2 regions of the Xanthobacter wiegelii genome follow, and region 2 is predicted to be linked to the other one. Evidence: riboswitches for the same ligand, from Rfam matches in the RefSeq annotation. Region 2 holds a riboswitch; the other holds the start of a gene.
The links. A riboswitch is a leader RNA that binds a small molecule or an ion and turns the genes downstream of it on or off. The one in region 2 is predicted to bind thiamine pyrophosphate.
Positions count from the first base shown of each region.

Region 1: linked by a shared signal. The riboswitch ahead of thiO (glycine oxidase ThiO) and the one ahead of thiC (phosphomethylpyrimidine synthase ThiC) in region 2 are both predicted to bind thiamine pyrophosphate.

Region 1 covers NZ_CM195529.1:3,943,361-3,958,884, reverse strand. Annotated here, with positions in the region: gene V5F63_RS18465 (hypothetical protein) at 305-1,018, shown strand; gene V5F63_RS18460 (M48 family metalloprotease) at 1,039-2,589, shown strand; gene V5F63_RS18455 (universal stress protein) at 2,684-3,208, shown strand; gene rpsA (30S ribosomal protein S1) at 3,550-5,271, shown strand; gene V5F63_RS18445 (EF-hand domain-containing protein) at 5,433-5,837, shown strand; gene V5F63_RS18440 (carbonic anhydrase) at 5,957-6,709, opposite strand; gene V5F63_RS18435 (thiamine phosphate synthase) at 6,802-7,401, opposite strand; gene V5F63_RS18430 (thiazole synthase) at 7,439-8,230, opposite strand; gene thiS (sulfur carrier protein ThiS) at 8,284-8,490, opposite strand; gene thiO (glycine oxidase ThiO) at 8,496-9,701, opposite strand; TPP riboswitch at 9,690-9,789, opposite strand; gene V5F63_RS18415 (Trm112 family protein) at 9,850-10,062, opposite strand; gene V5F63_RS18410 (DMT family transporter) at 10,254-11,141, shown strand; gene V5F63_RS18405 (aspartate-semialdehyde dehydrogenase) at 11,203-12,237, opposite strand; gene V5F63_RS18400 (hypothetical protein) at 12,482-12,835, shown strand; gene cysT (sulfate ABC transporter permease subunit CysT) at 13,033-13,899, shown strand; gene cysW (sulfate ABC transporter permease subunit CysW) at 13,899-14,771, shown strand; gene rpe (ribulose-phosphate 3-epimerase) at 14,841-15,524, opposite strand, start outside.
Region 2 covers NZ_CM195529.1:2,071,063-2,086,586, forward strand. Annotated here, with positions in the region: gene amaB (L-piperidine-6-carboxylate dehydrogenase) at 1-1,366, opposite strand, end outside; gene V5F63_RS09600 (DUF2934 domain-containing protein) at 1,502-1,708, shown strand; gene V5F63_RS09605 (DUF3008 family protein) at 1,721-1,909, shown strand; gene ku (non-homologous end joining protein Ku) at 1,922-2,722, shown strand; gene ligD (DNA ligase D) at 2,731-5,307, opposite strand; gene ku (non-homologous end joining protein Ku) at 5,323-6,249, opposite strand; gene V5F63_RS09625 (hypothetical protein) at 6,457-6,741, opposite strand; gene lhpI (bifunctional Delta(1)-pyrroline-2-carboxylate/Delta(1)-piperideine-2-carboxylate reductase) at 6,873-7,811, shown strand; gene thiC (phosphomethylpyrimidine synthase ThiC) at 7,911-9,785, opposite strand; TPP riboswitch at 9,867-9,999, opposite strand; gene V5F63_RS09640 (hypothetical protein) at 10,084-10,383, opposite strand; gene V5F63_RS09645 (thymidylate synthase) at 10,691-11,485, shown strand; gene V5F63_RS09650 (tellurite resistance TerB family protein) at 12,071-13,201, shown strand; gene msrQ (protein-methionine-sulfoxide reductase heme-binding subunit MsrQ) at 13,383-14,240, shown strand; gene V5F63_RS09660 (acetone carboxylase subunit gamma) at 14,483-14,989, opposite strand; gene V5F63_RS09665 (hydantoinase B/oxoprolinase family protein) at 15,211-15,524, opposite strand, start outside.

The DNA of each region.
Region 1 (15,524 bases), 1.9 Mb from region 2:
ACAGTTGATCGGTCCTGTCTTCAATTGAGGGGCGGGTTGCCGCTATCGTCGTCGCATGACGCGGGGCAATCCACCACAGCGCGCAGTCCTTACGCACGACATGCATGCATTGCGCGGGGCATGGCGGGCGTTTGCCGGTCTCGCGGGTCTTGCTCTCGCGGTGGGGTTTATTCTCGCGAACGTCTCCCCGGCTCTTGCCCGCTCACCCCAGCGGAGCGGCGCGCCGATCGCCGCAAGTGTTCCAGACTGTGCCGGAGACCCGGCGGATGCGGCCGGAAGCGTTGCCCGCTGGAGCGAAACCGGGGTGCTCTCCCTCGCGGATGGAAAAAGCCTTGTCCCCGAAGGCATCGCCTTGCCGACGCGCCTCTGGCCTGACCGGCGGATGCTCGCGCTCGCGGGGGCGGCCGTTGCTTCGGTGCTTGATGGCTGCGCAATCGCGCCGGCCGCCGCTGTGCCCGACCGCCACGGCCGGCTCGTCGGCCCCGCGGGGCTCGTGTGCCCGGCGGCGGGGGAGGGGCGGCGGGAGGATCTCGCAACGGCGCTCATTCGGGCGGGCGCCGGCTATGCGACGGCGGATGGCGATACCACCTGCGCCGCGCGCCGCCTTGATGCCGAAGCGCAGGCGCGCGGCGCGCGCCGGGGCATCTGGAGCCTTGCCACGGCGATTGCTCAAGCCGGCGATGAACAGGCCATGGAGGAACGGCTCGGCCTGTTTTCCGTTGCGGAAGGCAAGGTCCTTGCCGCCGGCGGGCGCGACCGGATTTTTCTGAATTTCGGGGCAAGGTGGAAGCAAGATTTCACTGTCATGCTGGCGAGGGAGGATTTCGCCACAATCTTGGGCGATAGGCTCGATCCTGCCATTTTGCGCGGTTCCCTTATCCAGGTAAGGGGAGTCGTCCGCGATGAAGGCGGGCCGGCCATGGCGCCGCGGCGGCGGGGCGAGGTGCTGCGCATCGAGGGCAGGGTCGATCCCGCGCCCGATACGCAGGCGCTGCCGTCGAGGCGCCGGGAGCGGTGAACGGATGAATGAGGTGCTGGGTGCGTGAGGCGCTGAGAGGCCAGGGTGCGGCGAGGCGGGTTCGGGCGGAAGCGCCTGCGCACGCGCACGCCCCGCGATCAGGCCTTCGTACGCTGCTCGCCTGCGCCGCCGTCGCCTTCCCGCTGTGGCTCACTGGATGCACGGGCATCGACCTCGATCAGGTGAGCGTGCCCCTCGCCTCCACCAGCCCGGCGTCCGAATTCGCCGACATGTCGCCCTCGCAGCGGCGCGAGCATGAAAAGCTCGTTGCGAGCTACGGCGGTGCCTATGACGATCCCGAGCTGAAGGCGCTCATCCAGAAGGTGGTGGAGCGCCTCGTCGCGGCGTCCGAGCGGCCGGACCTGAAGTATCGCGTCACCGTGCTGAATTCCCCGGCCATCAACGCCTTTGCCCTTCCGGATGGCTCGCTCTACGTGACGCGCGGCCTACTGGCGCTGGCCAACGACACGTCCGAGCTGTCCTCCGTGCTGGCGCACGAGATGGCCCATGTCATCGCCCGCCACGCCACCATTCGCGAGGATCAGGTGAAGCAGGCGGTGCTGGTGAGCCGCGTCATCTCGGACGTGGTGAACGACCCGGATCTCGGCGCCCTTGCCATGCAGAAGAGCCGGCGCACGCTCGCCTCGTTCAATCGCGGGCAGGAACTGGAGGCGGATGCCATCGGCGTCGGCATCGCCGCGCGCGCCGGCTTCGATCCCTATGGCGCCTCGCGCTTCCTCACCGACATGGGCCGCTATTCGGAGATGAAGAGCACGGCCATCTCGGGATCGTCCTCCAGCACGCCGGACATGGACTTCCTGTCGTCCCACCCGGCGACGCCCGAGCGCATCTCCATCGCCATCGCCAATGCCCGCCAGTATGCGCCGGCGGCCGGCCCGTCCGACGGCGAGCGGGACCGCAGCGCCTATTTCAACGTCATCAACGGCATGGTCTACGGCGACGATCCCAAGGAAGGCTTCGTCCGCGGCCGCAGGTTCCTGCACCCCAAGCTCGGCTTCACCTTCTCCGCGCCGGAAGGCTTCTCGCTGGAAAACACCTCCCAGGCGGTGCTGGGCGCGACCCAGACCGGCCGCGAGGCGCTCAGGCTCGATGCCGTCCGCATTCCCGGCGACCAGTCGCTGGCGCAATATCTCTCGTCCGGCTGGATCGACGGGGTGGAGATCAACACCGTCGAATCGCTCACGGTGAACGGCTTCAGCGCCGCGACGGCGGTGGCGCGGGGGGACCAGTGGTCGTTCCGCATGTTCGCCATCCGCTTCGGCTCGGATGTCTACCGCCTGATCTTCGCCGCCCGTGAGCTGACGCCGGAGCTGGACCGGCAGTTCCGCGCGGCCGCCGACACCTTCCGCCGCGTCTCCTCCGGCGAGGCGGATACGGTGAAGCCGCTGCGCGTGCGCATCGTGCAGGTGGGCCTCGGCGATACGGTGGAGAAGATGGCCGGCAAGATGCAGGTGCCCGACCGCCCGGTGGAGCGGTTCCTCATCCTGAACGGGCTCGATGCGAACGCCCGGCTGAAGTATGGCGAGAAGGTCAAGATCATCGCCGACTGACGGGCATTCTCCCCGCTCCCGGCGAATTGATGGTGCGCAAGCGGTTTCATTGTCCCCCGCTGCTATGATCGAGCTCCCGTTCGGGAGGGAGCCCATGTACAAGAAAATCCTCGTCGCCACCGATGGATCGGCCCTGTCCGTCCTCGCGGTGTCCCACGCCGTCGCGCTCGCCGCCGCGCTTCACGCCGGCCTCGTGATTGTCACCGCCAGCGAGCGCTTCCACCTTTTCAGCACCGAGGCCGACCAGATCGCCGACACGGAGGCCGAATACCGGCGCCAGAGCGGGCGAAAGGCCGAAGCCGTGCTCTCCCGCGCCGCCGCTTCCGCCAGCGCGGCGGGGATCGAGGCCAAGCAGGTGCATGTGGAGGACGACCAGCCCTTCCACGGCATCATCGCCACCGCAGAGGCCGAGGGCTGCGATCTCATCGTGATGGCCTCCCACGGCCGCAGGGGGCTTTCGGCCGTGGTGCTGGGCAGCGAGACGACGAAGGTGCTCACGCACTCCGGCATACCGGTGCTGGTGGTGCGGGAGGAGATGGCCCCCGCCGTCCAGGCCAAGCCAGCCGGTAGCGCGGAATGGCCCGAGCCCAGCCCCGCCTTCCTGGCGCCGGGGCGCTGAGCCGCCTCCCGGCGTACCGCCCGCGCTTGGGACACTGGCCCGCGGCCTTGCGCCAGCGGGGTTTTTGCACTATGTGAGCCCCGTTCGTGGCCGCGCTCCCCAAGCGGGGAGCCGCCCGGGCGGGCAGGGACCGGCGGTATACGCGGGTCCTGATCGTTGGAGGCAGCCCGCCCTGGCTTTCTGTGAGCGCGCAGCGACATCCAATTCATCGCCCGTGCCGCCCGGCCTTCGCGCCGGCCCGCCGCTTTTGCGGCGGCCGTTCGTCATTTCTTGAATGGCGGACACCCGAGCGGCTCGGGCCTCGCAACACGAGATGCCGGCGCAGCAAGTCTGGAGCGTGAATGTCCGCCGTAGAAACCACCCGTGAGGATTTTGCCGCCCTGCTCGACGAGAGCTTCGGCCGTGCCGACACCAATGAAGGTTCGGTGGTCAAGGGCATCGTGGTCGCCATCGAGAAGGATCTGGCGATCATCGATATCGGCCTGAAGACGGAAGGGCGCGTGGCCCTGCGCGAGTTCGCCGGCCCCGGCCGCGAGAACGCCATCAAGGTGGGTGACGAGGTCGAGGTCTATCTCGAGCGCGTCGAGAACGCCATGGGCGAAGCCGTCCTCTCGCGCGACAAGGCGCGCCGCGAGGAAAGCTGGGTCAAGCTCGAGAAGGCCTTCACGGCCAACGAGAAGGTCTTCGGCGTGATCTTCAACCAGGTGAAGGGCGGCTTCACCGTCGATCTCGACGGCGCCGTGGCCTTCCTGCCGCGCTCCCAGGTGGACATCCGCCCGATCCGCGACGTCGGCCCGCTGATGCACAACCAGCAGCCTTTCCAGATCCTCAAGATGGATCGTCGCCGCGGCAACATCGTCGTCTCCCGCCGCACCGTGCTGGAAGAGACCCGCGCCGAGCAGCGCCACGAGCTGGTGCAGAACCTCGAAGAGGGTCAGGCCATCGACGGCGTGGTCAAGAACATCACCGATTACGGTGCGTTCGTTGATCTCGGCGGCATCGACGGCCTGCTGCACGTCACCGACATCGCCTGGCGCCGCGTGAACCACCCGACCGAGGTGCTCAACATCGGCCAGACGGTGAAGGTCAAGATCATCAAGATCAACCACGAGACCCACCGCATCTCGCTCGGCATGAAGCAGCTTCTGGGCGATCCCTGGGAGGGCATCGAGGCCAAGTATCCGGTGGAGGCCCGCTTCAAGGGTCGCGTCACCAACATCACCGACTACGGTGCGTTCGTGGAGCTGGAGCCCGGCATCGAGGGCCTCATCCACGTCTCCGAGATGTCGTGGACCAAGAAGAACGTCCACCCCGGCAAGATCGTCTCCACCTCCCAGGAGGTCGAGGTTCAGGTGCTGGAAGTGGATTCGGCCAAGCGCCGCATCTCCCTCGGCCTCAAGCAGACCCTCCAGAACCCCTGGGAGGCCTTCGCCGAGAAGTATGCGCCCGGCGCGGTGGTGGAAGGCGAGGTCAAGAACAAGACCGAGTTCGGCCTGTTCCTCGGCCTCGACGGCGATGTGGACGGCATGGTCCATCTCTCCGACCTCGACTGGAACCGTCCGGGCGAGCAGGTGATCGACGAATACCGCAAGAGCGACATGGTGAAGGCCGTGGTGCTCGACGTGGACGTCGAGAAGGAGCGCATCTCCCTCGGCATCAAGCAGCTGGCCGGCGATCCCTTCGCCGACGCGGGCGAGGTGAAGAAGGGCGCGGTCGTGACCTGCGAAGTCTCCGACGTGAAGGACGGCGGCATCGAGGTGAAGCTCACCGGCACCGATCTGTCCGCCTTCATCAAGCGCTCCGAGCTCGCTCGTGACCGCAACGACCAGCGCCCCGAGCGCTTCTCGGTCGGCGACAAGCTCGACGCCCGCGTCACCCTGTTCGACCGCAAGGCGCGCAAGGTGCAGGTCTCCATCAAAGCGATGGAAATCGCGGAAGAGCGTGAGGCCGTGGCCCAGTTCGGCTCGCAGGATTCGGGCGCTTCGCTCGGCGATATCCTGGGTGCCGCGCTGAAGCAGCGCGCCGCCGATGCCACCGTCGACGAGGTCGAGAAGGAGGACTGATCGCCACGCGCGATCGGACCGTCTGAAAGAACGAAGGGCCGGTGCATTGCACCGGCCCTTTTTTTCAACCCGTGCGCCATTCGGACGCCGCCCGGCGTTCTTGTGCCGGGATCGGTGCGGACGTATCCCAGTCTTGATGTCAAAAATCGGGAGGTTTTGCCATGAAGCGCAGGATGATTTCCCTCGGCGTCGTCGCCGCGGTCTCGCTCGCTGCCACGGGGTCGGCCTTCGCCCTCACCGGCAAGGAATTCCTTCGCAAGTACAACAAGGACAAGGACAGCACCGTCGAGATCGTCGAGGCCATCGACCTCGGGACCAAGGTGTTCAAGGCCATCAATCCCGACAAGGACAAGACCCTGGAGGCCGCCGAGACCAAGGGCCGGCTGTCCGACGAGGACTGGGCGCAGTTCAACAAGGACGGTGACAAGACGCTGGAGCTGGACGAGTGGCTCATCATCGTCCGCAAGCGCTTCAACGATGCCGATGCCAACAAGGACGGCAAGCTGACCGAAGCGGAGCTGGATGCCCCCGCCGGCCAGCAGCTCATTCTGCTCATCGCCAAGTGACGCGGGGCTGACGCGCGCCTGACGCGAGCGTGAGGGAGTCGGGGAGGGCGCGGCGTCCTTCCCCGATGGAAAGCACGTGGGCGCCCCCCATAGCGGCGCCTCCCGTCCCCTGCTTCGTCTCAGTTGAGGCGCAGAAGGAAACGTCGGTTCACCGCCTGCAGCGGGCGGGCGTTCATGGGGAAGATGGCGCGGAAGGCGTCGATATCCGCCTGCGCCACTTCGATGGGCGCCGCGAACACGTTCCAGTCCACGATTTCAGAGCAGGGCGGGGTGGTCAGCGACCCCTCGTAGCGATAGGTGCCGCGGGCCGATGGCAGAAAGCCAGCCGGATTGAGCGGGGCGGCCAGCGTCTTGTCTCCGGCCGCGCGCGGCGCCGCCGCCATGATGGTGGAGAGAGCGGCATTGGCCGTGCCGGGCACCATGAAGACGCCCGCCACCAGAAGCCCGCCCTCGGGCGCGGCATGGACGAAATGCGCTTCCATGGCGGTGCGCTTGCCGTCCACGGCATGCTCGCTCGGCGCATGGAAGTGGAACTGCTTCAGCGCATAGGTCTTGCCGCCGAGGGTGGCGGTGCCGCCGTCCCCGGTCACGTCGGCCTGAATGGTGTGGCCATTGTTCACCACCTTGTAGGCGAACGGTTTCCACGCGAGCATGGGGCCGGCGCTCTCGGCTTTCACCGCGCCTTCAAGATTAATGGGCGACTGCTGGGTGCCGACCGAACAGGCGGAAAAGCCTTTCTCCAGCGAACCCCATTCCTGCGGGCCGCCAAGGCCTTCGTACGTCCAGTGCGCGCCCTCGGAGGCGCGTGCGGCAGTGGCGCAAACGGGACAGGCAACCAAGCCCGCAAGCAGCGTGCGTCGATTTATGGTCATGGATTTCCCCCCTTGATCTGGCAGCGATCCGCCATGGTGAGGCTTATCAAAGTGGCGGGTGCGCGCCAAAGCTGAGTCCGCTCCGAATCGGATCAGATGGCGTGTGGGGGAATCCCTGCGAGGAGGGTCGCGACGATCGCCGCGGGGTCTTCCGCACGCATGATGCCGCCCATGACGGCGACGCCTTTCGCGCCAGCCCGGAAGCAGATCGGCAGGGTATCCGCGTCGATGCCCGCGAGGGCGATCACCGGCACCGACGAAGTGCGGGCAAAGGCTCCAAGGCCGGCCACGCCTAGAGCCGGGCCGTGCCCCGGCTTGGAGGTGGTAGGGAAAACCGGGCTGGCGGTGAGGTAGTCGAGGACGCCTGGCGCAGCCACAGCGGCTTCGGCGAGGCTGTGGGCGGAGAGGCCCACCAGCGCGTCGGGGCCGAGCAGCGCCCGGGCCGCCGCAGCATCCCCACCGCCGGACAGGTGCACGCCGTCGGCGCCAGCTGCGCGCGCCAGCTCCGGTGTCCCGTGGAGCGTCAGGCGCGCGCCCCATGGCGCGGTGACGATGCGCAGGCGGGCGACAAGCGCGATCTGTTCCGCTTTGGGAAGATCCTTCTCACGCAGGCTGATCCACCGAACGCCGCCGGCGCAGGCCGCGCCTACCACGTCCGCCAGATCGCCGCGCGCCAACCTGCGGTCGGTGATGAGCAGCAGCGGCGGCGATGGCAGGCGGGTCAGCGGGTCAGCTCCCGACGAGGCCGAATTCGGGGCTGGAGGCTTCGGCGTGAAGCTTGCGCGGAATGCGCCCCGCGAGGCGGGCGAGGCGGCCGCCCTCCACCGCGTGGCGGAAGGCGGTGGCCATACGCACCGGATCAAGCGCCTTGGAGACGGCGGTGTTCAGCAGCACCGCCGCGCAACCCAGTTCCATGGCCAGCGCCGCATCGGAGGCGGTGCCGATGCCTGCATCCAGTACCACCGGCACCGGGGAGCGGGCGCAGATCAGCTCGATCATGTGCGGGTTGGCGATGCCGAGGCCGGTGCCGATCATGGAGCCCAGCGGCATCACGGTGGCGGCGCCGAGATCGGCCAGCTTCTGGCAGGTGACCGGATCGTCGTTGCAATAGGGCAGCACGACGAAGCCGCGCGAGACCAGCTCTTCCGTCGCCTTCAGCAGCTCCTCCACATTGGGATAGAGCAGCTCGCGGTCGCCGATGACCTCCAGCTTCACCCAGTCCGTCTCCAGCGCCTCGCGGGCGAGCTCGGCGGTGAGCACCGCGTCCTTCGCGGTCTGGCAGCCGGCGGTGTTGGGCAGGATGTGGACGCGGCCGGTGAGCAGGTCCGTCAGGCTCTCCTCATAGCCGGCGAGGCTGATGCGGCGGATGGAGGCCGTCGCCATCTCGCTGCCCGAGGCGGCGAGCGCATCAAGGAACACCTTCTGGTTGGGATAGCCCGCCGTGCCCAGGAACAGCCGTGACGAGAAGGTGCGTCCGGCGATGACGAGGGGATCGGCGTTGGGAGTCTGGAACGCGCTCATGGTGCTTCTTCCCGGCGCCCATTCAGGAGCGCCCTGTTTTGTTGGGCCGGGGCTCAACCGCCCTGCTTGGCCTCGATGATCTCAACGGCGTCGCCTGCGGAAAGGCGCGCCTCGGTCCAGGTGCGGCGGGGCACCACGGCGCCGTTCACCGCCACCGCGATGCCCTTGCGCTCCGGCTCCAGCCCTTTGGCGACGAGCAGGTCGGCGACGGTGGCCACGGGATGGGCCTCCTCGGCGCCGTTCACCTTCAGGGCCAGCATGGTGCTCACTCCGCCGCCGCGCGCGGCGGGCCGAAGCGCTCCGCGCCGAACGGCAGGGCGACATCCGCCATTGTGCCGCCGAGGATGTGGTCGGCGATCACCTGCGTCGTCACGGGTAGAAGGAGGATGCCGTTGCGGTGATGGCCGGTGGCGTAGACGAGGCCGTCCACCTCCGGGCTCGGGCCGAGGATGGGCGCGTCGTCCCGGCTACCGGGGCGGAAGCCGACCCATTGCTCGACGATGCTCAGTTCCTCCAGCGTCGGCAGCGCCCGCCACGCATGGGTGAGCAGCGCCAGCTGGCCGCCGGCCGTCAGGTCCGTGTCGAACCCCTTCTCCTCGGTGGTGGCGCCGATGATGAGACGTCCGTCGCGCCGAGGCACGAGGTAGGAGCCCGGTGCCCACAGGACATGGGAGAGGATGGGCGCGGCCGGGTCCATGCGCAGGGAGAGCATCTGGCCCTTGATGGGGCGCACCGGCAGCGGCGTCGCCGGGGTGATGTCCACGCCCCGGCTCCAGGCGCCGGCCGCGAGCACCACCACGTCGGCGGCATGGTGCGTCTCGCCCGTGACGACGCCGGTGGCGCGGCCGCCGGCCGTCTCCACCCGGCTGACCGGGGTGTGTTCGTGGAGCCTCGCGCCAGCCTTGAGCGCGGCGATTTTCAGCGCGGCCGCCACCCTGCGGTTGTCGACTTGGTGGTCCTGCGGGCTCAGCACGCCGCCGGCGAGGCGTGGCGCCAGATAGGGCTCGCGTCGGCGGACCTCGGCGGCGCTGAGCCACTGGACGGGCAGGCCCAGCCCCTGCTGGAAGGCGAAGAGGTGGCGCAGCTTGGCGAGGTCATCCGCCGTGAGGGCGATGGTGATCGTGCCTTCGGTGCGCAGGTCCACCGGCTCGCCGGAGATGCGCTCCAGCTCCGCGGCGAAGGCGGGCCAAAGGGTCTGGCTGGCGCGGGTGAGGGGGAGCAGGCCTTCCTCGCCCGGCTCGGCCTCGGCGCAGGCGGCGAGCATCCCGGCGGCGGCGCGGCTCGCGCCTTGCCCGGTCTCGCCGGCATCGAACAGGTCCACCGGGCAGCCGGCGTCAGCGAGGCGCCATGCGAGGGCGAGGCCGATGACGCCGCCGCCGACGATCGCCACACGGGGCTTCGCCTTGCCTGCCGATCCGGAGCCGGCTTGCGACGATGGTGCGGAAACAAACTGCGACAAGCTCTCGCTCATCGGCATCTCCCTACGCTGGCATGATCCAGACAGGTTCGATGGGTATGATCTCAGCCGCGCATGATGCGCGGCACCCCAGGCCGTATCTGTTATTTACTCATGCCGGCCGCAGAACTGCAAGAGGCGGGCGCGTGGGACGCGGCGGACCTCAGCGGTTGAGTTCGCTTTCGTCCAGCTGGCGCGCCTCGTCGGCGAGCATGATCGGGATCCCGTCGCGGATGGGATAGGCGAGGCGCGCTGCGCGGGAGATCAGCTCCTGGCGCTCGCGATCATATTCCAACGGCCCCTTGGTGAGGGGGCAGACCAGGATTTCGAGCAGCTTGGGGTCGACGTCATGGCCGGGACGCTGGGACTGGATCATGTTCTCGCTCTTCAGGGCCGCGCGCTGGGATGGCACGGGTTCGGCGGCGCGCCACCATAGCGGCGACGGTGCCGCCTTTCACCTGCGTTTTTCGCGCCATCACGGTTCCTGATGGTCATATCAAGCGGTTTCGCTGTCTTTTCAGCTGCACACGTCCTAATGAAGCGGCCCTGAACAGCGCCGGGAGCCGCATGGATCGACGTCTGGCCATAGGGCTTCTTCTCGGCTTCGTCGCGGTGGTGATGTTCGGCGCGACGCTGCCCCTCACGCGGTTTGCCCTGCACGATTTCAGCCCCTCCTTCATCAGCTTCGGCCGCGCGGCCCTCGCAGGTTTCGCGGCGCTGGGGCTGGTGCTGGTGATGCGCCGGCCGTGGCCGTTCGGCCAGCGCGCGGTGCTGTGGCGCCTCGCTGTCTCCTCCGCCTGCCTGATTTTCGTGTTCCCGCTGGCCATCGGCGTCGCCACCCAGACGGTGCCGGCGGCCCATGGCGGCATCGTGCTTGGACTTCTGCCCCTGTGCACGGCCATCGCCGCCATGTTGCTGGCCGGGGAACGGCCGGGCCTCGGCCTGTTCGCCGCGAGTGCGGTGGGGGCCGGACTGGTGGTGGCCTTCGCCTTGCGCAATGGCGCGGGCGGTGCGCTGGGGATGGGCGACAGCCTGCTGTTCCTCGGCGTCATCGCCTGCGCCATCGGCTACGCCGTCTCGGGCGGCCTCGCCCGCACCATGTCGGGGTGGGAGGTGATCGCCTTCATGCTGATCCTCTGCCTGCCGGTGACGCTGCCGCTCGCGCTCCTCACCTTTCCATGGGGCGGGGCGGGGGACGTTGCGGGCGCCTCCTGGGCGGCGCTGGTCTATCTCGGCCTGTTCAGCCAGCTCATCGGCTTCTTTTTCTGGAACGCCGGGCTCGCCACAGGCGGCATCGCCCGCGTCGGGCAGATGCAGTTGCTGCAAACCTTCGTGACGGTGGGCCTCGCCTGGCCGATCAATGGCGAGGTGCCGGACGCCGAGACCATCGCCTTCGCCGCAGGCGTGGCGCTGGTGGTGGCCGTGGCGCAGCGCACCCGCTCCCGGCCGCGCTGACCCCCAAAAGCAAACGGCCCGCCGAAGCGGGCCGTCCGTCACTCTCAAAGTGTTGAAACGCTCACGCCGCCTTGGAACGGGCGGTGATGAGCTTGCGGTTCACCAGCACCTCGGCAATCTGCACCGCGTTCAGCGCGGCGCCCTTGCGCAGATTGTCCGACACGCACCAGAAGGCGATGCCGTTGTCCACGGTCGGGTCGTCGCGCAGGCGCGAGATGTAGGTCGCGTCCTCGCCGGCTGCCTCGTGGGGGGTGGCGTAGCCGCCCGGCTCACGGGTGTCGATGACGAGGATGCCCGGCGCCTCGCGCAGGATCTTGCGCGCGTCGTCGGCCGAAAGCTCCTTCTCGAACTCCACGTTCACCGCCTCGGAGTGGGAGATGAAGACCGGCACGCGGACACAGGTGGCCGTGAGCTTGATCTTGGGGTCGAGAATCTTCTTGGTCTCGGCCACCATCTTCCACTCTTCCTTGGTGTAACCGTCGTCCATGAAGACGTCGATCTGCGGGATGAGGTTGAAGGCGATGCGCTTCGGAAACTTCTTCGGCTCCACCGGATCGGAGACGAAGATGGCCCGCGTCTGGGAGAACAGCTCGTCCATGCCGTCCTTGCCGGCGCCGGAGACGGACTGGTAGGTGGAGACCACCACGCGCTTGATGGTCGCGGCATCATGCAGCGGCTTCAGCGCGACCACGAGCTGCGCCGTGGAGCAGTTCGGATTGGCGATGATGTTCTTCTTGGAGAAGCCGACGATGGCGTCCGCATTCACCTCGGGAACGATCAGCGGCACGTCCGGGTCCATGCGCCACTGGGACGAATTGTCGATGACGACGCAGCCCTGCGCGCCGATCTTCGGCGACCATTCCTTGGACACGGCCCCGCCGGCCGACATCAGGCAGATGTCGGTGTCGGAGAAGTCGTAGGTCTCAAGCGCCTTCACCTTCAGGGTTTTGTCGCCGTAAGAGACTTCCACGCCCTGCGACTTTCGCGAAGCGAGCGCAACGACCTCGTCCGCGGGGAAGCCCCGCTCGTCGAGGATCGAGAGAATCTCCCGGCCCACGTTGCCCGTGGCGCCGACGACGGCGACCTTGTAACCCATGATGTTCCTCGGATGTATCGGCCCATGCGGCCGAAGACCGTGCTTTTAGGCCGAACCCCCTAGCCTTGCAAATCGAAGATTCGCGATCAGCCATGCCATCGGCGCAAGCGACTGTTGCGTGAACGCCACGCGCCGGCCGCGAGACGGCGGGAACATGGCGCCGAGGAGGCGGGTTTCCTTGCGCAGGGGACAAACGTCTATTAATCCAGTCAAGGTCGGCCCTGCGCCGATCTGGGAGGATGCCATGGGTTTCGCTTCGTTCACCGCCTTCGCTTCTCTTGCCCGCACGGGCCTGAAGACGGCGCTCTCGGTGTCGCTGGCGGTCGCGGCCATCGCGGCGACCACGGGTGCCTTCTCCATCGCTTCCGCCGACAGCGCCGAGGCGCAGACGGTGAAGAAGCGCAATCGTATCGTCGTCGAGCGCCGCTCGTATCTCGACGCCGGAACCGTGGTGAAGCCCGGCTCCAAGTCCTATCTCGACTACGCGCTTTCGCCCGGCTACTTCTACCCGACCTATGGACCCACCGCCGCTGGGCCCGGCCCGATCACTGGCCTGCGCTGGCCGCTGCCGGGCGCCTTCGACCTGCCGGGGTTTTGAGCCAAGGCAACCGAAGCAACCGAAGAAGACGGAAGGGGCCGCCTCGCGGCCCTTTTTTGTGGCGTGAAATCACAGCGATTTCGCGGTGTTTAATTTTTATCCCGGCCAAGCATGACATTTCCGCCCGTGCGCGCCATAACGGCCGTATGCCGCGACGTCGGCCCGACCCTCCAGCGCAAGATGCCCCCTAAGAGCCCATGCCCCGCCCCCGCTTCGCGCTGCCGATGCTGAGCCGCCAGTCGCGCCGAAGCGTCATTCCGGGCCTGCGGCTCTCGCTCGGCCTCACGCTGCTCTATCTCGGCCTCATCGTGCTCCTGCCCATCGGCGCGCTGCTGCTGAAGGCGGCGGATGTGGGCTTCGAGCGCTACATCGCCATCATCACCTCGCCGCGCACGCTCGCCTCCTTCCAGGTGACGCTGACCACGGCGGCGCTGGCGGCGCTGTTCAACGCGGTCTATGGCCTTGCCCTCGCCTGGGTGCTGGTGCGCTACGAGTTTCCCGGCAAGCGCCTGCTTGATGCCATGGTCGACGTGCCCTTCGCCTTGCCCACGGCGGTGGCTGGCCTCGCGCTGACGGCGCTGTTCGCCAAGAACGGCTGGTTCGGCGCGCCGCTGGCGCAGTGGGGCATTCAGGTGGCTTACGCTCCGGCCGGCATCGTCTGCGCCATGGCCTTCACCTCGATCCCCTTCGTGGTGCGCACGGTGCAGCCGGTGCTGGAGGACATGGAGCCGGAGCTGGAAGAGGCAGGCGCGACGCTGGGCGCGAGCGACCTCACCATCTTCCGCCGCATCATCTTTCCCGCGATCTTCCCGGCCTTCCTCGCCGGCACGTCGCTGGCCTTCGCCCGCTCTTTGGGCGAGTTCGGCGCGGTGGTGTTCATCGCCGGCAACCAGCCGTTCCGCACCGAGATCGTGGCGCTGCTCACCTTCATCCGGCTGGAGGAATATGACTATGCCGCCGCGGCGGCCATCGCCGTCACCATGCTTGGCCTCGCCTTCCTCATGCTGCTGATCGTCAACGCCGTGCAGGCGTGGCACCAGAAGTTCGCGATGGGGGATGCCTGATGGCGTATCCCGTCAACCGCCACCGCCTGCGCGTCGGCGACGGCACGGCAACCCGCGCGGTGATTCTCACATTGGTGCTGGCGACCACTGCGCTGGCGCTGATCGCGCCGCTGGCGGTCATCTTCGCCGAGGCCTTCGCGCGCGGCCTCCCGGCCTATCTCGAAGCGCTCGCCCGGCCCGATACGCTGCACGCGGTGGGGCTGACGCTGCTCGCCGCCATCATCTGCGTGCCGCTCAACACCGCCTTCGGAATCGCGGCGGCCTGGGCGGTGACGAAATTCTCCTTCCGCGGCCGCAACCTGCTGCTGGCCCTGGCGGAGCTGCCCTTCTCCATCTCGCCCATCGTGGCCGGCGTCGCCTATCTCTTCGTCTATGGGGCGCAGGGGCTGTTCGGGCCGTTCCTGCAGGCAAACGACATCAAGATCATGTTCGCGGTGCCGGCCATCATCCTCGCCAGCCTGTTCGTCACCGCGCCCTTCGTGCTGCGCGAGCTGGTGCCGCTGATGATGGCGCAGGGGCGCGACGAGGAGGAAGCGGCGGTGAGCCTGGGCGCCTCGGGCTTTGACGTGCTGCGGCTCGTCACCCTGCCCAACGTGAAGTTCGCGCTGCTCTACGGCGCGGCCCTGTGCAATGCGCGGGTGATGGGCGAGTTCGGCGCCGTCTCCATCGTCTCTGGCAACATCCGGGGCCAGACCTCGACCCTGCCGCTGCAGATCGAGCTGCTCTATCAGGACAGCCACACGGTCGCGGCCTTCGCAGCCGCCACCGTGCTCGCCGGCGTGGCACTGTTCACGCTGGTGGCAAAATACCTGATCGAGCGGGCGGAACGGGCACGGGGCGAGATCATCGCGCCGCGCCGGCCGGGGCATTGATCGGCTCGGCTGCGGTCTTCGACCGGTGCCGAGCGTCTTCGCTCAGGAGCCGCACCGCTTGAGATAGCCTCACGCCGCCGCAGCGGTGCCGGTCGCGGCGGCGATTTCGCGCTTCATGGCGGCGATGGTCGCGGCATAGTCCTTGGCGCCATAGATGGCGCTGCCGGCGACGAAGGTGTCCGCCCCGGCGGCCGCGATGGCGCCGATATTGTCCACCTTCACCCCGCCGTCGATCTCCAGGCGGATGTCGCGGCCCGAGGCGTCGATGCGCTCCCGGATGGCCTTGAGCTTGTCCAGCGCCGAGGGGATGAAGGCCTGCCCGCCGAAGCCGGGATTCACCGACATGACCAGCACGAGGTCGAGCTGCTCCAGCGTGTAGTCCAGCACAGAGAGGGGGGTGGCCGGGTTCAGCACCAGGCCCGCCTTCACGCCCTTGGAGCGGATGAGCTGGAGCGAGCGGTCCACATGCTCGGACGCTTCCGGGTGGAAGGAGATGAGGTCGGCGCCGGCGCTCGCGAAGGCCTCGATCATGCCGTCCACCGGCCTCACCATGAGGTGGACGTCCACGAACGCCTTCGTCGCCTTGCGCAGGGACTGGAGGATCAGCGGGCCGATGGTGAGGTTGGGGACGTAATGGTTGTCCATCACGTCGAAATGGATCCACTCGGCACCGCCCTCGAGCACCGCATCCACCTCGGCACCGAGGCGGGTGAAGTCCGCCGAAAGAATGGACGGGGCGATGATGGGATAGGC
Region 2 (15,524 bases):
GGCCGATGTTCACGTTCGCGATGCCGCAATCCGAACCTGCCGCCGAGAGAAAGCGCTCAGCCTCGCGCAGGTCCGTGGTGAAGATGGCGGACGCGAGCCCCTGTGGCACCTCGTTGTTGAGGCGAATGGCGTCGGCGAGGTCGGAGTAGCGCAGCACATAGAGGATGGGCGCGAAGGTTTCCGCCGCCACCGTGTCCGTCTGCGCGGGCATCTCCACCAGCGCCGGGCGAACATAATAGCCATCGAGCGCGAATTCGGCCCCCAGCCGCTCCCCGCCAGTGACGACCCCGCCCACCGCGCGCGCGGCTTCCAGAGCCACCTGCATGGCCTCGAAAGCGCCGGCATCGATGAGCGGACCCACCAGCGTGCCCTCGGCGCGGGGATCGCCCACGCTGACGGAGGCGTAGGCCGACTTCAGCCGGGGCAGGAGCGCGTCATACACGCTGTCGTGCACCATCAGCCGCCGCAGAGTGGTGCAGCGCTGGCCGGCGGTGCCCATGGCCGCGAAGGCGACCGCACGCAGCGTCAGATCGAGGTCCGCCGAGGGGCAGACGATGGCGGCGTTGTTGCCGCCGAGTTCCAGGATCGCCCGTCCGAAGCGCTGCGCCACGCGTGGTCCCACATGGCGGCCCATGGCGCTTGAGCCGGTGGCGGAGATGACGGGCACGCGCGGGTCATCCACCAGCGCCTCGCCGGCCGCGCGGCCCCCCAGCACGAGGGTGGAGAGCCCCTCCGGCACACCACCGAACCGGACGGCGGCGCGGGCGAAGATGGCGTCCACGGCAAGGGCGGTGAGCGGTGTCTTCTCCGACGGCTTCCACACGACGGAATTGCCGCAGACGAGGGCCAGCGCGGCGTTCCATGCCCACACCGCCACGGGGAAATTGAAGGCGGAGATGACGCCCACGACCCCCATGGGGTGCCAGGTCTCCATCATCCGGTGATCCGGCCGCTCGGTGGCGATGGTGAGGCCATGGAGCTGACGGGAGAGGCCGGTGGCGAAGTCGCAGATGTCGATCATCTCCTGCACCTCGCCGAGGCCCTCGGAGGTGATCTTGCCGGCCTCCAGCGTCACCAGCGCGGCGAGGTCCGCCTTGGCGGCGCGCAGTTCCTCGCCGAACAGGCGTATGAGTTCACCCCGTCGCGGCGCAGGTACCATGCGCCATTCCAGAAAGGCGGAATGCGCGCGGCCGATGGCGTCCTGAACCGCTGGAGCGTCCATGTCGGCCACGCGGGCAATGACTTCCCCGGTCAATGGCGTCACCGCCTCCCGCGTGCCCGTGAGGCGATCGTCCGCGATGCCGAGCCGGGCCAGCAAAGCATCCGCATCCGCTGAGATTTCGCCGGTGACGGGAAAGCGCGCCATGGTCGTCTCCTCATTATCGTTTGGCCTGTTCTAGCCGTCCCGAGCGGCGGCGGGAACCATCGTGCGCGGGCGAGGGTTGGGGCGGGAGGAACCGAGGCGCACCCGTGCGCCTCACCATCGCGCGGAGGAAGGAACATGCCCCACGCCAACGACGCCAGCCCCACCAACGCCCAGCCTAGCCAGGCGGCCAACGCGGTTCAGGGTCTCTCCGACACTGAGCTGGACCGCATCCGCTGGCGCGCCCATGCGCTCTGGCGGGAGGATGGCTGTCAGCAGGGTCGCGACCGGGAATATTGGGAGCGCGCGGAGCTGGAGATCCTGAAAGGTCGGCGCTCTTACTGATGGAGGCTTCAAATGCCTGCAAAATCAAAGGCTCAGCAGATGGCAGCGGGCGCCGCTCTCTCCGCCAAGCGGGGTGAGCGCAAGACATCGTCGCTCAAGGGCGCGTCTCGCCAGATGGTGGACTCCATGAGCGAGAAGGAGCTTCATGACCTTGCCGCGACCAAGCAGAAGGGCAAGCCCTCCCATGTCTCCAAAGACTGACCGGTAGGACGCATGGTGCCGCGTGCCTTCTGGAAGGGCTATCTGAAGCTCTCCCTGGTGACCTGCCGGGTGGCCATGACGCCGGCCACATCGGAGCGGGAGAAGGTGCGCTTTCACACGCTGAACCGGGACACGGGCAACCGCATCGTTTCCCGCTACGTGGACGAGAGCTCCGGCAAGCCTGTGTCCGAGGCCGACGAGGGGCGCGGCTACCAGACCGGCGACGACAGCTATGTGCTTGTCGAAGATGAAGAACTCGACGATATCGCGCTGGAGACCACGCGCACCATCGACATCGAGAGCTTCGTCCCCCGCAACACCATCGGCTGGGTCTATCTCGACAAGCCACATTACCTCGTGCCGGACGACGCCGTCGGCGCCGAGGCTTTCTCGGTGATCCGCTCGGCCATGGAGGACACCGGGACGGCGGCGCTGTCGCGCCTCGTGATGTACCGGCGCGAGCGGGGCGTGATGCTGGAGCCGCGCGGCAGCGGGCTCATTCTCTGGACGCTTCGTTATGGCGACGAGGTCCGCGAATTCGACGGCGCGCCGGAGGCCAGGGAGGCGCCGGACAAGGCGGCGCTGGGGTTGGTGAAGAAGCTGATTTCCGAGCGTACGCAAGCCTTTGAGCCGGAGATGGTGCACGATCCCGTGCAGGAGGGGCTGATGGATCTCATCGCCTCAAAGCGCAAGAAGCGTCCGGCGAAGAAGGTTACCAAGCCCGCCCCCGAGGCGCCAACGGGTGGCAATGTGGTGAGCATCATGGATGCGCTGCGCCGCAGCCTTTCGGCTGAGAAGGGCAAGCGGAAGTAAGGGGCCGTTTACTCCGGCAGAGGCACTGCCGCCGCGCGGAAATCTCCCCAAGGGTCATGGCCGAGATTCATTAGTCGCGCCAAGGCGTTGCCCACGGTGAAGTGCTGCGGGCCGATGGCCTCCCCCAATTCCTCCCACGCCAGCGGCATGGACACCGGCGCACCGGGGCGCGCCCGCGTGGAGTACGGCGCCACCGCCGTCGCGCCGCGCTGGTTACGCAAATAATCTATAAGAATCCGGCCCTTACGTTTCGACTTGGTGATGGTGGCGACATAGCGCTCCGGGCTGTCGGCCGCCATCTCCTCCGCCATCTGCTTGGTGAAGGCCTTCAGCCGGGGCCAGTCGGCCTTGGGCTTCAGGGGGGCGCAGACGTGCAGGCCCTTGCCGCCGGAGGTTTTCAGAAAGGCGGAAAGGCCTTTCGCTTCAAGTCGTTGGCGCACCTCCTCTGCCGCGGAGATCACGTCCCGCCATGGCACGTCATCCCCGGGATCGAGGTCCATGGTGAGGAGGTCGGGCCGCTCCCAGTTCGCCAGCGTGGCGCCGAAAGGGTGGATTTCCAGAGCGGCCCCCTGGACCAGGGCGATCAGCCCGTCGAGGTCGCGGATGGCGAGGTAGGGGGCTTCGTCCTTTTCCTTGGGATCGGCGACCTGGAGGATGTTCTTGTCCAGCCCCTTCCACGGATGCTTCTGGAAAAACCGTTGTCCGTCAATGCCTTCCGGACAGCGCACCAATGCCAGCGGGCGGCCGGTCACGAACGGGGCCATGTACCGCCAGACCTGCGCATAATAGTCCGCCAGCCCTTCCTTGGTGAGGCCCACGTCCGGCCAATAGACGCGATCGGGATGGGTGAGACGCACCCGGCGTTGTGGCGCGGCTGGGGCGGAAGTCTTTGTCTCTACAGGGGTTTCTCGGACGATATCGGTCGCCGGCTTGTCCTCCCTGAGGCCGCGGAAGGCGGCGTGGCGCAGGTGGCCGTCGCCGGTCCAGGCGCCGAATTCCACCTCCGCGACATGGAGCGGCTGGACGAAGGTGACGCCCCGCGTCTCCTCCGCGCTCAGCTTGCCGGTGAAGGGAGAAACATCAGTCTTTTCAGAGGCTAGTAGCTTGTAGAGGTCGGCCGCCACGCGCTGGGTGAAGCCGGTTCCGACACGACCGACATGGCGCAGCTTGCCCTTCTCGAACACGCCCAGCACCAGCGAGCCGATGGCAGTGCGCGAGGTGGTGGACGGGACGAAGCCGCCCACCACAAACTCCTGTCTTTCCAGACACTTGGACTTGATCCAGTCACGGGACCGGCCGCTGTGGTAGGGGGCGTTTTTCAGCTTGGAGACCACCCCTTCGAGGCTCAGTCGGCAGGCGTGGGAGAGGACGAGCGCGCCGTCGTCCTCGAAATGGGCGCTGTAGCGCACCTTGTCCCCGTTTTCGCCCACCAGCTTTTCCAGCAAGTCCTTGCGATCCTTGAGGGGAAGGGGTGTCAGATCGTGGCCGTCGAGGTGGAGAAGATCGAAGACATAATAGACGAAGCGGTCGCTGCGGCCCTCCGAGAGATCGGCCTGAAGGGCGGAGAAATCGGTGGCGCCATTGCCGGATTCGACGACGATTTCACCGTCGAAAAGTGCGGTTCGGATGGGGAATCGGGTGAGTTCGGCAGGGATGCCGGTGCCGAATCGATCGGTCCAGTCGAGTCCGGTGCGGGTCAGGAGGCGGACCGCCCCGTTTTCGACCCGCGCCTGGATGCGGTAGCCGTCGAACTTGATCTCGTGGAGGTATCTGGAGCCGGCCGGTGCCTTGGTCGCCAGAGTGGCGAGGGCGGGCGGCACGAAGGCGGGGAGGGGGGCGTTCTTGGCGCCTTTCGGGAGAGCGAGGGACGCGGGCGTGCCGCTCTTCGCACCGGGCGTCTCCGGAGCGGCGCCGGTGGCCTTCGCGGGCGTCTTGCGGGTGCTCTTCGCGGCCGGTCGGGCTGCCGGCTTTTCAGCGCGCTTCCGGGGCGGCGGATCATCCGGTGAGAGGGCGGCCACGTCCCGGCCGGATACGACCGAGAGCGGCTCCTCCTCCAGGATGTCGGGCGCGTCCTCGGGGCGGGCGAAGGCGTCCTCGGCCTTGATGAGGAGCCAGTTCTCGTTCTTCTCGCCGTTGCGCGGCGCCATGCGCACCAGATGCCAGCGGCCGTGCAGCTTCTCGCCGTCGAGGGTGAATTCCATGTGGCCCTTGGCATAGGCCTTGTGCGGATCGCCGATGGGGGTCCAGGTTCCGCGATCCCAGATGATCACGTTGCCCCCGCCATACTGGCCCTTGGGGATGGTGCCCTCGAAGCCGCCGTAGTCCAGCGGGTGGTCCTCCACATGCACGGCGAGGCGCTTCTCGCCGGGCACGAGGCTGGGGCCGCGGGTGACGGCCCAGCTCTTCAGCACGCCGTCCATCTCCAGCCGGAAGTCATAGTGCAGGCGACGGGCCGCATGCTTCTGGATGACGAACACGCCCTCCGGCCGCGTCGCCGCGCCTTTGCCCTTGCGCTTATCGGCGCCGGAGGGCTCGGGGGTGGCGGCGAAGTCGCGCTTGGCGCGGTAGCGGTCAAGGTCGGCCATGGGTCAGCTCGCCTCTCAGCTCGCCTTGCGGGTGGTCTTGCGGGATGGCGCTGGCTTCTCGGCGGCGGCGTTCTTGCCGGCCTTGGCTTTGGCCGGCGCTTTCTTGCCGCTGCCGGAAGCCTTCCCGCTCGCGCCCCCTGTCGCTTTGGCGCTGGCGCGCTCTGTCGCCTTGGCGCTGGCGCGCAGGGCCTCAAGAAGGTCCACCACCTTCTCTTCCTTGCGCGGCGGGGCCTTCGGGAGGGGCTTGCCTTCCATCTTGGCGCGCACCAGCTCTGCCAAGGCGCTCTCGTAGCGGTCCTGATAGGCCATGGGGTCGAATGTGCCGGCCTTGGTCTTGATGATGTGGGTGGCGAGATCGCGCATCTCGGCGGTGATCTTCACCTCCGGCACGTCGGCGAACGCCTCCTGCGCCGAGCGCACCTCGTAATCGAAGGAGAGGGTGGAGGCGAGCAGCGCGCCGCCTTCCTCGGTCGGGCGGATGAGCAGCCGGCGCACGCGGCGGAACAGAAGCGCCTCGCCCAGCGCGGCGACCTTCTGGGCCGCCATCCCGCGCTTGAGGATTTCGAAAACCTCGGCGGCGGCCTCGTCCACCGGAGCGAGGAAATAAGGGCGGTCGAGATAGACCGTATCGATGCCGTCGCAGGGCAGAAAGGCGTCGATGGAAATCGTCTTGTCGTTGTCCGGAAGAACAGCCGCCGCTTCTTCGGGCTCGATGGTGATGTATTCGCCCTTGGAGACTTCGTAGCCGCGCACCTGCGCGTCGTTTTCCACCGGCTCGCCGGTTTCCTCGTCCACATATTGCCGGCGCAGGCGGTGGCCGCTCTTGCGGCTGACCATGTGCAAACTGATGCGCTCGGACGTGGAGGCAGCCGCATAGAGCCCGACAGCGCAGCTCAGCGCGCCGACGGTGAGAAACCCCTTCCAGCTCGCCCGTGGCGCCATCTCGCCCCTCGTTGCAGGCTTCGTCTGTCAGAGCACACCCGCGCGGCGGCGGGGGCAAGGGAAAATGCCATCCCTTGAAGGACAGTCATGGCCCGGCTTGTCCGGGCCATCCACTCCGCCGCCAGAGATCAAGGACCCCGACTGGGCCGTCCCGTGGATCCCCCGGACGAGCCGGGGGATGACACCGGTGCAAATGGAGGCCGAGCCTCAACCGTGCAGCCGCCGCGCGTAGAAGGTCGCCAGCAGCCGGGCTTCGGCTTCGGACCCCGCGCGGATCGGCGCGGAAGCGTCATCCAGCACCCGCCACGTCCAGCGGCGGTCGTGGCAGTCGAGGCGCGCGACGGGCATGCCGTCGCAGATCAGCACCTCGCTGCCTGCCGCCTTTGCGCGCCATTCGAGGATTGGCTCTGAGCCCGGCGGCGCGTGGAAGAAGCTGCCGGCCTCGTGGAGGAAATGGCGGATGGGTCCGCGGCTCGCTGCATCGTGGTGCATCGAAGGTCTCCTTTGCAGAACCAAGTGGCCGCGCCGCCCTTTGGTTCCGTGCGGTCGCGGCAACGCCCTGTGCCGTTGCGGCGCTTTGGCCGCTCTTGGTCTAGAAGAGGTTTCCGGAAGGGAGAGGCGGCATGATCGCGTTCTATGATGCGGGCGAGGTCGAGGCGGCGCTGACCTATGAGCGCCTCGTGCCGGCGCTCCGGGCGGCCTTCGCGGCGGCGGAGGTGGAATCGCCGGTGCGCGGCGTCCATCACGTCGGCACGGACGAGACGCCCGGCCGGCTCCTCACCATGGCGGCGTGGCGGCCCGGCGCGGTGTTCGGCGTGAAGCTGGTGAATGTGTTTCCGGCCAATGGCGCCAAGGGCCTCGGCGCGGTGCACGGGATCTATACCCTGTTCGACGGCACCACCGGCGTGCCCACCGCCGTCATCGAGGCGGATGCGCTCACCAACCGGCGGACGGCCGCGACCTCCGCGCTTGCCTCCACCTTCCTCTCGCGGATGGACAGCCAGACGCTGACCGTGGTCGGAACCGGCAATCTCGCCTTCCAGCTGGCGCAGGGCCATTGCGCCGTGCGGCCTATCCGCCGCGTGCTGGTGTGGGGCCGCGTGCCGGAGCGCGCCGCCGCCATGGCGGATCGGCTGAAGGCACTAGGCCTGCCGGCCGAGCCCGCGCCCGACCTGTCCGCCGCCGTCGCTGCCGCCGATATCATCACGAGCGCCACCACCTCCGACGTGCCGCTGGTGCTGGGGCGGGACGTGCGGCCGGGCACCCATGTGGACCTCGTGGGCGCCTTCACCCCAACCATGCGCGAGAGCGACGATGCGCTCATCCGCGCCAGCGATGTCTATGTGGACACTTATGCCGGCGCCCTCGGCGAGGCCGGCGACCTGCTGCTGCCGGCGGCGGCGGGGGTGTGGTCCACCGATCAGGTGAAGGCCGACCTCTACGAGCTATGCGCCGGCAGGACGGAGGGGCGGACGGACGCGGACGCCATAACGGTCTTCAAGTCCGTGGGCGCGGCCATCGAGGATCTGGTGGCGGCCGAGCTGGTGGCGCGTCGGCGATAGGTTCCGCGGAGGGCCGGGAAAAGCCGGACCCTCCACCAGTTGCTCGGGCGGGACGAAAAGGCCCTCCGGTCCAGCCGGAGGGCGACGCTCAGGTGCCGCTCACTCCGCCGCGGCGGGCGGGGGAGGGGCGACTTCGGGAGCGGGCGTGTAGATCAGGCCGCCGCCGTCGCGGAACTTCTGGGCCATTTCGGCCATGCCCGCGGAGGCGAGGTTGTCGGCCTGGGCGCGGGCGATGTCGCCGGCTTCCAGCTTCAGCTCCTGCGAGATCTTCATGGAGCAGAACTTCGGCCCGCACATGGAGCAGAAGTGCGCCACCTTGGCCCCCTCGGCGGGGAGCGTCTCGTCGTGGAAGCGCTCGGCCGTCTCCGGATCGAGCGACAGCGCGAACTGGTCGCGCCAGCGGAAGCTGAAGCGGGCCCGGGAGAGCGCGTCGTCGCGGATGCGCGCCGCCGGGTGGCCCTTGGCGAGGTCGGCGGCGTGGGCGGCGATCTTGTAGGAGATGACGCCGGTCTTCACGTCGTCGCGGTCGGGCAGGCCGAGATGCTCCTTCGGCGTGACGTAGCAGAGCATCGCCGTGCCGAACCAGCCGATCATCGCCGCGCCGATGGCGGAGGAGATGTGGTCGTAGCCGGGGGAGATGTCCGTCACCAGCGGGCCGAGGGTATAGAACGGCGCCTCGTGGCAGACCTTGAGCTGCTTCTCCACATTCTCGCGGATGAGGTGCAGCGGCACGTGGCCGGGGCCTTCGATCATCACCTGGCAATCATACTTCCAGGCGATCTCGGTGAGCTGGCCAAGGGTTTCAAGTTCCGCAAACTGCGCCGCGTCGTTGGCATCCGCGATGGAGCCGGGGCGCAGGCCGTCGCCGAGGGAGAAGGAGACGTCATACTGGGCGAGGATCTCGCACAGCTCCTCGAAATGCTCGTAGAGGAAGCTCTCGCGGTGATGCGCGAGGCACCACTTGGCCATGATGGAGCCGCCGCGCGAGACGATGCCGGTGACGCGGTTGGCGGTGAGCGGCACGAAGGGCAGGCGCACGCCGGCGTGCACCGTCATGTAGTCCACGCCCTGCTCGGCCTGCTCGATCACCGTGTCGCGGAAGACTTCCCAGGTGAGATCCTCGGCGACGCCGTTCACCTTCTCCAGCGCCTGATAGAGCGGCACGGTGCCAATGGGCACCGGCGAGTTGCGCATGATCCATTCGCGGATGGTGTGGATGTTCTTGCCCGTGGACAGGTCCATCACCGTGTCGGCGCCCCAGCGGGTGGCCCACACCAGCTTGTCCACCTCCTCCGCCACGCCCGAGGTCACGGCGGAATTGCCGATGTTGGCGTTGATCTTGACGAGGAAGTTCCGGCCGATGGCCATCGGCTCGGTTTCGGGGTGGTTGATGTTGGCCGGGATGATGGCGCGGCCGCGCGCCACTTCCTGGCGCACGAATTCCGGCGTGATATCGGCCGGGATGGCGGCGCCGAGGCCCATGGCCTGATGGTGTGGATGGGCGCCGCCGTTCACCTTGGCGAGGTTCTCGCGGGCGGCGACATATTCCATCTCCGGCGTGATGATGCCGGCGCGCGCATAGGCCATCTGCGTCGGGCGCTTGCCCGGCTTGGCGCGCAGCGGCTTGCGGCCGGAGAGATCGAACTGCGGCAAGGTGGAGGACTGGCCGGCCTTCAGGCCATCGTCCTCGGGCCTGAAGGCCCGGCCGTCCACCTCTTCCACATCGCCGCGCTCGCGGATCCACTGGGCGCGCAGCTGCGGCAGGCCCTTGGTGAGGTCGATGACGGACTGCGGATCGGTATAGGGGCCGGAGGTGTCGTACACCTTCACCGGCGGCTCGGACGGATCGGACAGCCCGATCTCGCGCATGGCGACGCGCACGTCCGGCCGGGTGGCGGACACGAACACCTTGCGGGAATGGGGCAGCGGCCCGGTGGTGACTTTCAGGGAGGACGTCGAGGCTTCGTCCAGCATTGCGGATCTCCGTTCAGCTTGCGCTTTCAACGAGAACCGGGGTGTGAGCTAGGAGACGGGTGCGGGACGACGCTGAGCGCCGGTAAGCACAAGTTCCGATCCCTTCGCCGGTATGACCCGGATCAGGTTCGAAGGGTCATCGCGGCGCCGCGGAAGATGAATTCCGCGAACTTGCGATATCTCAGCCCCTTCCGGGGCCCCCCTTGGAACAAGGCCACTGTGATGTATACGAAAGCCCAATGTCAACGCTGCACCGCAGCGAACGCATGGGGGACGGTCACGCCGATGACGGCGAGCGTTACGCCGCGATGTGGGCGTGGTGCAGGCCCACCCGCTCGTGACCGCGCGATGACATCCGCTCGTCCTTGGCCGACCGCTCATGCTTGCGCGGGCGGGCCTCGGCCTTGATCTGGCGGAGCGCCTCGTCGAGCCTCGTGAGGGCGTCGCTGGCGGCGTGCTCCTCGGCGCAGCTGGAACCGGCTTCCCACGCGGCCTCGTTGCGGAAGTCCTCGGCCTGCGCCAGCTGCGCCAGATAGGCGCGAACATCCATCAGTGCGGCCTGGAGGGTGGTCTGCTGGAGGGTGGTCTGGGAACTCATATCGTTTGCCCTTGATCGTCAATCCGAGCGTTAAGTGATGGTCTAATACGGCCGCCGCGTGGCGAAATAGGGGGTGTCCGAAGGTCATACGCAGCGGAAATCACTCACTTTTCCGCTATCTGCCCCTCCCGCCACAGCTTCCCCAGGGGCGGCATGGCATCAGGAAACGGACAACCCTATTCGCGCGCATATGTGGACACCCGCCGCCGGCGGCTGGCTGCCTTGCGGCCCGCGCGCTAGACTGGTTCGGCGAAAGCCTTGTGAGGCTTGAGAGCCCCTCTGCCTTGATCTTGGCCGGACATACCTAATGGAAGCTTACCACCAGCTCCTGCACCGTATTCTCGACGAGGGCGTGCGCAAGGACGACCGCACCGGCACCGGCACGCTCTCCGTGTTCGGCCACCAGATGCGATTCGACCTCGGGGCCGGCTTCCCGCTCGTGACCACCAAGAAGCTGCACCTGAAGTCCATCGTCCACGAGCTTCTGTGGTTCCTCGCCGGCGACACCAACATCCGCTACCTGAAGGAAAACGGCGTCTCCATCTGGGATGAGTGGGCGGATGCCAGCGGCGATCTCGGCCCGGTCTACGGCCACCAGTGGCGCTCCTGGCCGACGCCAGAGGGCGGCGTGATCGACCAGATCGCGCAGGTGGTCTCGGACATCCGCCGCAATCCCGATTCGCGACGCCTCATCGTCACCGCCTGGAATCCGGCGGACGTGGCGAAGATGGCGCTGCCGCCCTGCCACTGCCTGTTCCAGTTCTACGTGCTGGAGGGCAAGCTCTCCTGCCAGCTCTACCAGCGCTCGGCGGACGTGTTCCTCGGCGTGCCGTTCAACATCGCCTCCTATGCCCTGCTCACCCACATGGTGGCGCAGGTGACGGGGCTCGGCGTCGGCGATTTCGTCCATACGCTGGGCGATGCGCACCTCTATGTGAACCATCTCGATCAGGCCCGCGAGCAGCTTTCCCGCACCCCGCGCGCGCTGCCCGTCCTGCGCCTGAACCCGGCGGCGAGGGACCTCTTCGCCTTCCGCTACGAGGACATCGAGATCGTCGGCTACGATCCCCACCCCGCCATCAAGGCCCCGGTGGCGGTGTAGGACGGGCCACGCTGCGGCGTGCGGGCGCCCACTCTCGACCGGCCTCGCCCATCCCCCTCGCTCTCACGAGCCATCATCCCCCGCCTTGTGCGGGGGATCCACCCAACCGCCCGTCGGCTTTGCGGAACCCGCCACCCCAGCGGCGGAGGTGTGGATCGCCCGGACCAGCCGGGCGATGACGGTGAATGCGCAGCGGTAACCCGTGACAGCGATGACGGTCGTCAGACGATCGTGGCATGGCGTGGATTTTGGTCCAGCTCTGGCCCCCACAGCTCGTTTCCCCGTCGGCTGAACGCCATCTCCAGCCGTCATCCCCCGCCGTGCGGACGATCCACCCCGCCGCGCATCCGGGTTTACGGATGCCGCACCCCCACCGGCCGAAGCGTGGATCTCCCGGATCAGCCGGGCGATGGCGGTGAAAAGCTGGGGCGGCGCCGCAGTCTGGCGTAGAGTGCGCCCGGCGCTGGCCCCCGGCTCGCGTGCACGTTCTTCCCTTGCGTGAGATCGTGCCCGCGGTTGGACTCAATAAGGTGCTAGCAGCCGAACACGAGCGGGCCGCGCGCCCGCATCATGAGGGAGGAAGCCATGGCCGGAACGGGTGATCTTCTCGGGCAGCTCATCGGCGCGGCGCTCGGCTCGGGCAGCGTGCGGGGCGGCGGCGCGCAGCAGGCCGGGGGCGGATTGCCGGGCGGCGGTCTTCCGGGCGGCCTCGGCGACATTCTCGGTCAGGTGCCCGGCGGCGGCGGTCGCGGCGCGCCCGGCGGTGGCGGCTCGGGCGGCAGCGGGCCCGGCGGATTGGGTGACATCCTCGGGCAGGTTCTGGGCAGCGGCGGTGCGCGTGGCGGCGGCGCGCCATCCGGCCTTCCGGGCGGCCTTGGCGATATTCTCGGACAGGTGCTCGGCGGCGGGCGGGGCGCGCCCCAAGGCGGCCCCTCGTCCGGCCCCTCGGGCGGCGCCTCGGCGGGTCCCACCGGCGGGCTTGAGGACATTCTCGGCCAGATCCTCGGCGGCGGGGGCCGACCCTCCGGCGGCTCGACGCGGGGGGGCGGCGTTTCCGGCGGCGCGGGCGGTGGGCTCGGCGATATCGCGGCGGACGCCCTCGGCCGCGGCGGCTCGAACCCGACCGGCGGCTACACCCCGCCGGAGATGCCCTCCGATTATCGCCAGCCGCAGCCCTCGCCGCAGCCCGGCCATCAGCCCTCCGCCGCCTCCGGTGGCAGCGACCTGATGAAATACGGCGGCCTCGCCATCATCGGCATGCTGGCCTGGAAGGCCCTGCGCAAATGGCAGGCCGGCTCCGGCGGGCGCTCGGCCTTCTCCTCCGGCTCGCCGGACGCGGCCTTCTCCCCCGCCGCGGCGCCGGGCGGGCCGGAAGCCTTCTCCGGCGTGCTGCTCTCGGCCATGGCCGCCGCCGCGCAGGCGGACGGGGAGATCGACGAGGAAGAGGTCTCGCGCATCGGCGGCGGGCTGGAGCGCATGGGCACCGCCTCGCCGGAGCGCGACGCGCTGATCGCCATCCTCACCACCCCGGTCGATCCCAACGAGGTGGTGGCCGCCGCGACGACGCCCGAGGCGGCGCTCCAGATCTACGCGGCCTCGGCCCTCGCCATCCGTCCGGACAACGACGCCGAGCACGCCTATCTGGACTGGCTTGCGGGTTCGCTCGGCATCGATCCCGGCCTGAAGGCGCAGATCGACGGCGAGCTGAACGCCTGAGCGGGCGAGCCACGCTCAGGCGCCGCGCGGAGTCACGTCGTGCGACCACGCTCAAACGCCGCGCGGGCTTGGCGTGCTCACGCCATCGTGCAGGCGCCGGCCGTAACGCCGCCGCAGGGGGCGGCGTAAGGGGAGGCGGGCGCCGGACGGGCGTCCGCGCAGTTTCGCCGGAAAGGACCCTATGCCCCTGTTTCACGAGCGCTCCGGCCGTTTCAGCCCCGAGAAGACCCTGTTCCTCGTGTCCAGCATCCTGCCCGCCGTCTGGCTGGTGGGTCTTGCCGCCAACGGCCAGCTGGGCGCGCGGCCGTGGACGGAAGCCATCCATTTCACCGGCCTGTGGGCCATCCGCTTCCTGGCCGTGACGCTGGCGGTGACGCCGCTGCGGCGGCTGTTCAACCTGCCGAAGCTCTATTTCGGACGGCGCATCTTCGGCCTTGCCGCGTTGGGCTACGCGGCGCTGCACCTCACGCTCTACATCATCGATCAGGGCTTCGGCCGGGCGCTGAGCGAGATCGTGCTGCGGGTCTATCTCACCATCGGCGCGGTGGCCGTGGCGCTGCTCGTGGCGCTGGGGGCCACCTCCACCGACGGCGCCATCAAGCGCCTCGGCGCGACGCGGTGGAACCGGCTGCACATGGCCGTCTATGCCATCGCGGTGCTGGGCAGCGTACATTTCTTCATGCAGTCGAAGCTGGATGTGACGGAGCCGGTGCTGATGGCGGGCCTGTTCCTGCTGCTCTTCGCCTTCCGCATCGCGGGGCGCGGCGGGAGGAGCGTGACGCCCCTCGGCATGGCCGGGCTCTCAGTGGTCGGGGCGGCGCTCACGGCGGGTGTGGAGATGCTGTGGTACGCGCTGGCGACGCGCGTGGACCCGTGGCTGGTGCTGGACGCGAACTTTACCCTCGATCTCGGCCCCCGCCCGGCGGTGTGGGTGCTGGCGATCGGCCTCGCCGTCGCGGCGCTCGCCGCCGTCAAGCCGCCAGCGCCGCGCCCGTCCCGGCGTGCGATGGCAGGCAAGGCGGAGGGCGCCGGGGCCTGACATGGGAAAGGAAGGGGGGCCCTGAGCCCCCCTTCCTCCCGCTCGACGCCGGGCTCCCGGCGAAGAGCCCGGCGAGGCTCGCAAGGGGCTCCCCTCTCCCCTTGCGGGAGAGGGGTTGGGGGCGAGGGGTGAACGCTTCCAGGGCTTCGGCCTGCGGGCCATACGGCGCTCACCCCGGCCCTCTCCCGCAAGGGGAGAGGGGGCGCGAACGGCGGGTTAGCGCCAGGGCCTCGACCCTGCCCTCACGCCGCCGCGCGTTCCGGCACCGGCAGGCCGAGCCATTCGGTGTAGAAGGCGTCGATGTCCGGCTCGAAATCGTGGATCACCGGATACCAGGGGGTCGGCGCCTCCACGTCATGGAGCGTGCCGCATTCGGGGCAGAAATATTCCCGGATCACCTGCCACGCGGGCGTCGGGGCCATGAGGCGGGGATAGATCTCCTCCATCTTCTGCGGCGTGTCGCGGACATGGACGCGGGCGTGCAGCTTCCAATTCTCCTTCCAGTCGCAGAAATCGTGGCCGCACTCGCAGCGCACGGTCCACTTCTTCGAGACCTTCTGCTGCACGATGAAGAGCTTCGGGCCGAGCGGCAGGATGATCTTCTCATCCCACGGCACGCGCTCCTGAAGGATTTCCACGTAGGTCACGAACCGCTCGGGGTCCTTCGGCGTGGAGAGCATCTGGTGCAGCGTATCTGGGTCGATCTTGCCTTCCACGAGATCGACGATCTTGGCGCGGGTATAGGACATGGTTTCCTCCTGATTGGTTTCATTGCGGCGTCATCCCCCGGCTCGTCGGAAGTCGGCTGTTGCCGACTTCCTCATCGGGGAATGGAACCCGGCAACGGCCGGGTTCCGGGGGATCACGGTGCCGCTCATCGGGCCGCATGGGCCTTGGGCACCGCTCTCGCCGCGGGGTGGATGCCCCGGACGAGCCGGGGCATGACGTCAGATGGAAGGGGAAATGCCCCTCACTCCTCCACGAACTGCACGGTGTGCACGTCCGGCAGTTCGGAGATGTCCATGGAGTAGCGCGAGCCGTAGGTGGGCACGCCGATGTCCTCCTCGTTGAGCACCCAGCTCTCCGGCAGGTCCCAGAAGCTCCGGAACTGCTGCTCGAACCTCGGGCCCAGCTTGAAGGAGGCGGCGAACATCTGCTGCACCTGGGTGCCCGCATCCTTGGCGAGGATCTTCTCGCGCTCGCCCTTCATCCACTCGCGGGTGGGGACGGATTTCGCGATGCGATCCTTGCGGATCTGCGCCCGGGCCGCCTTGGTGGCCGCCT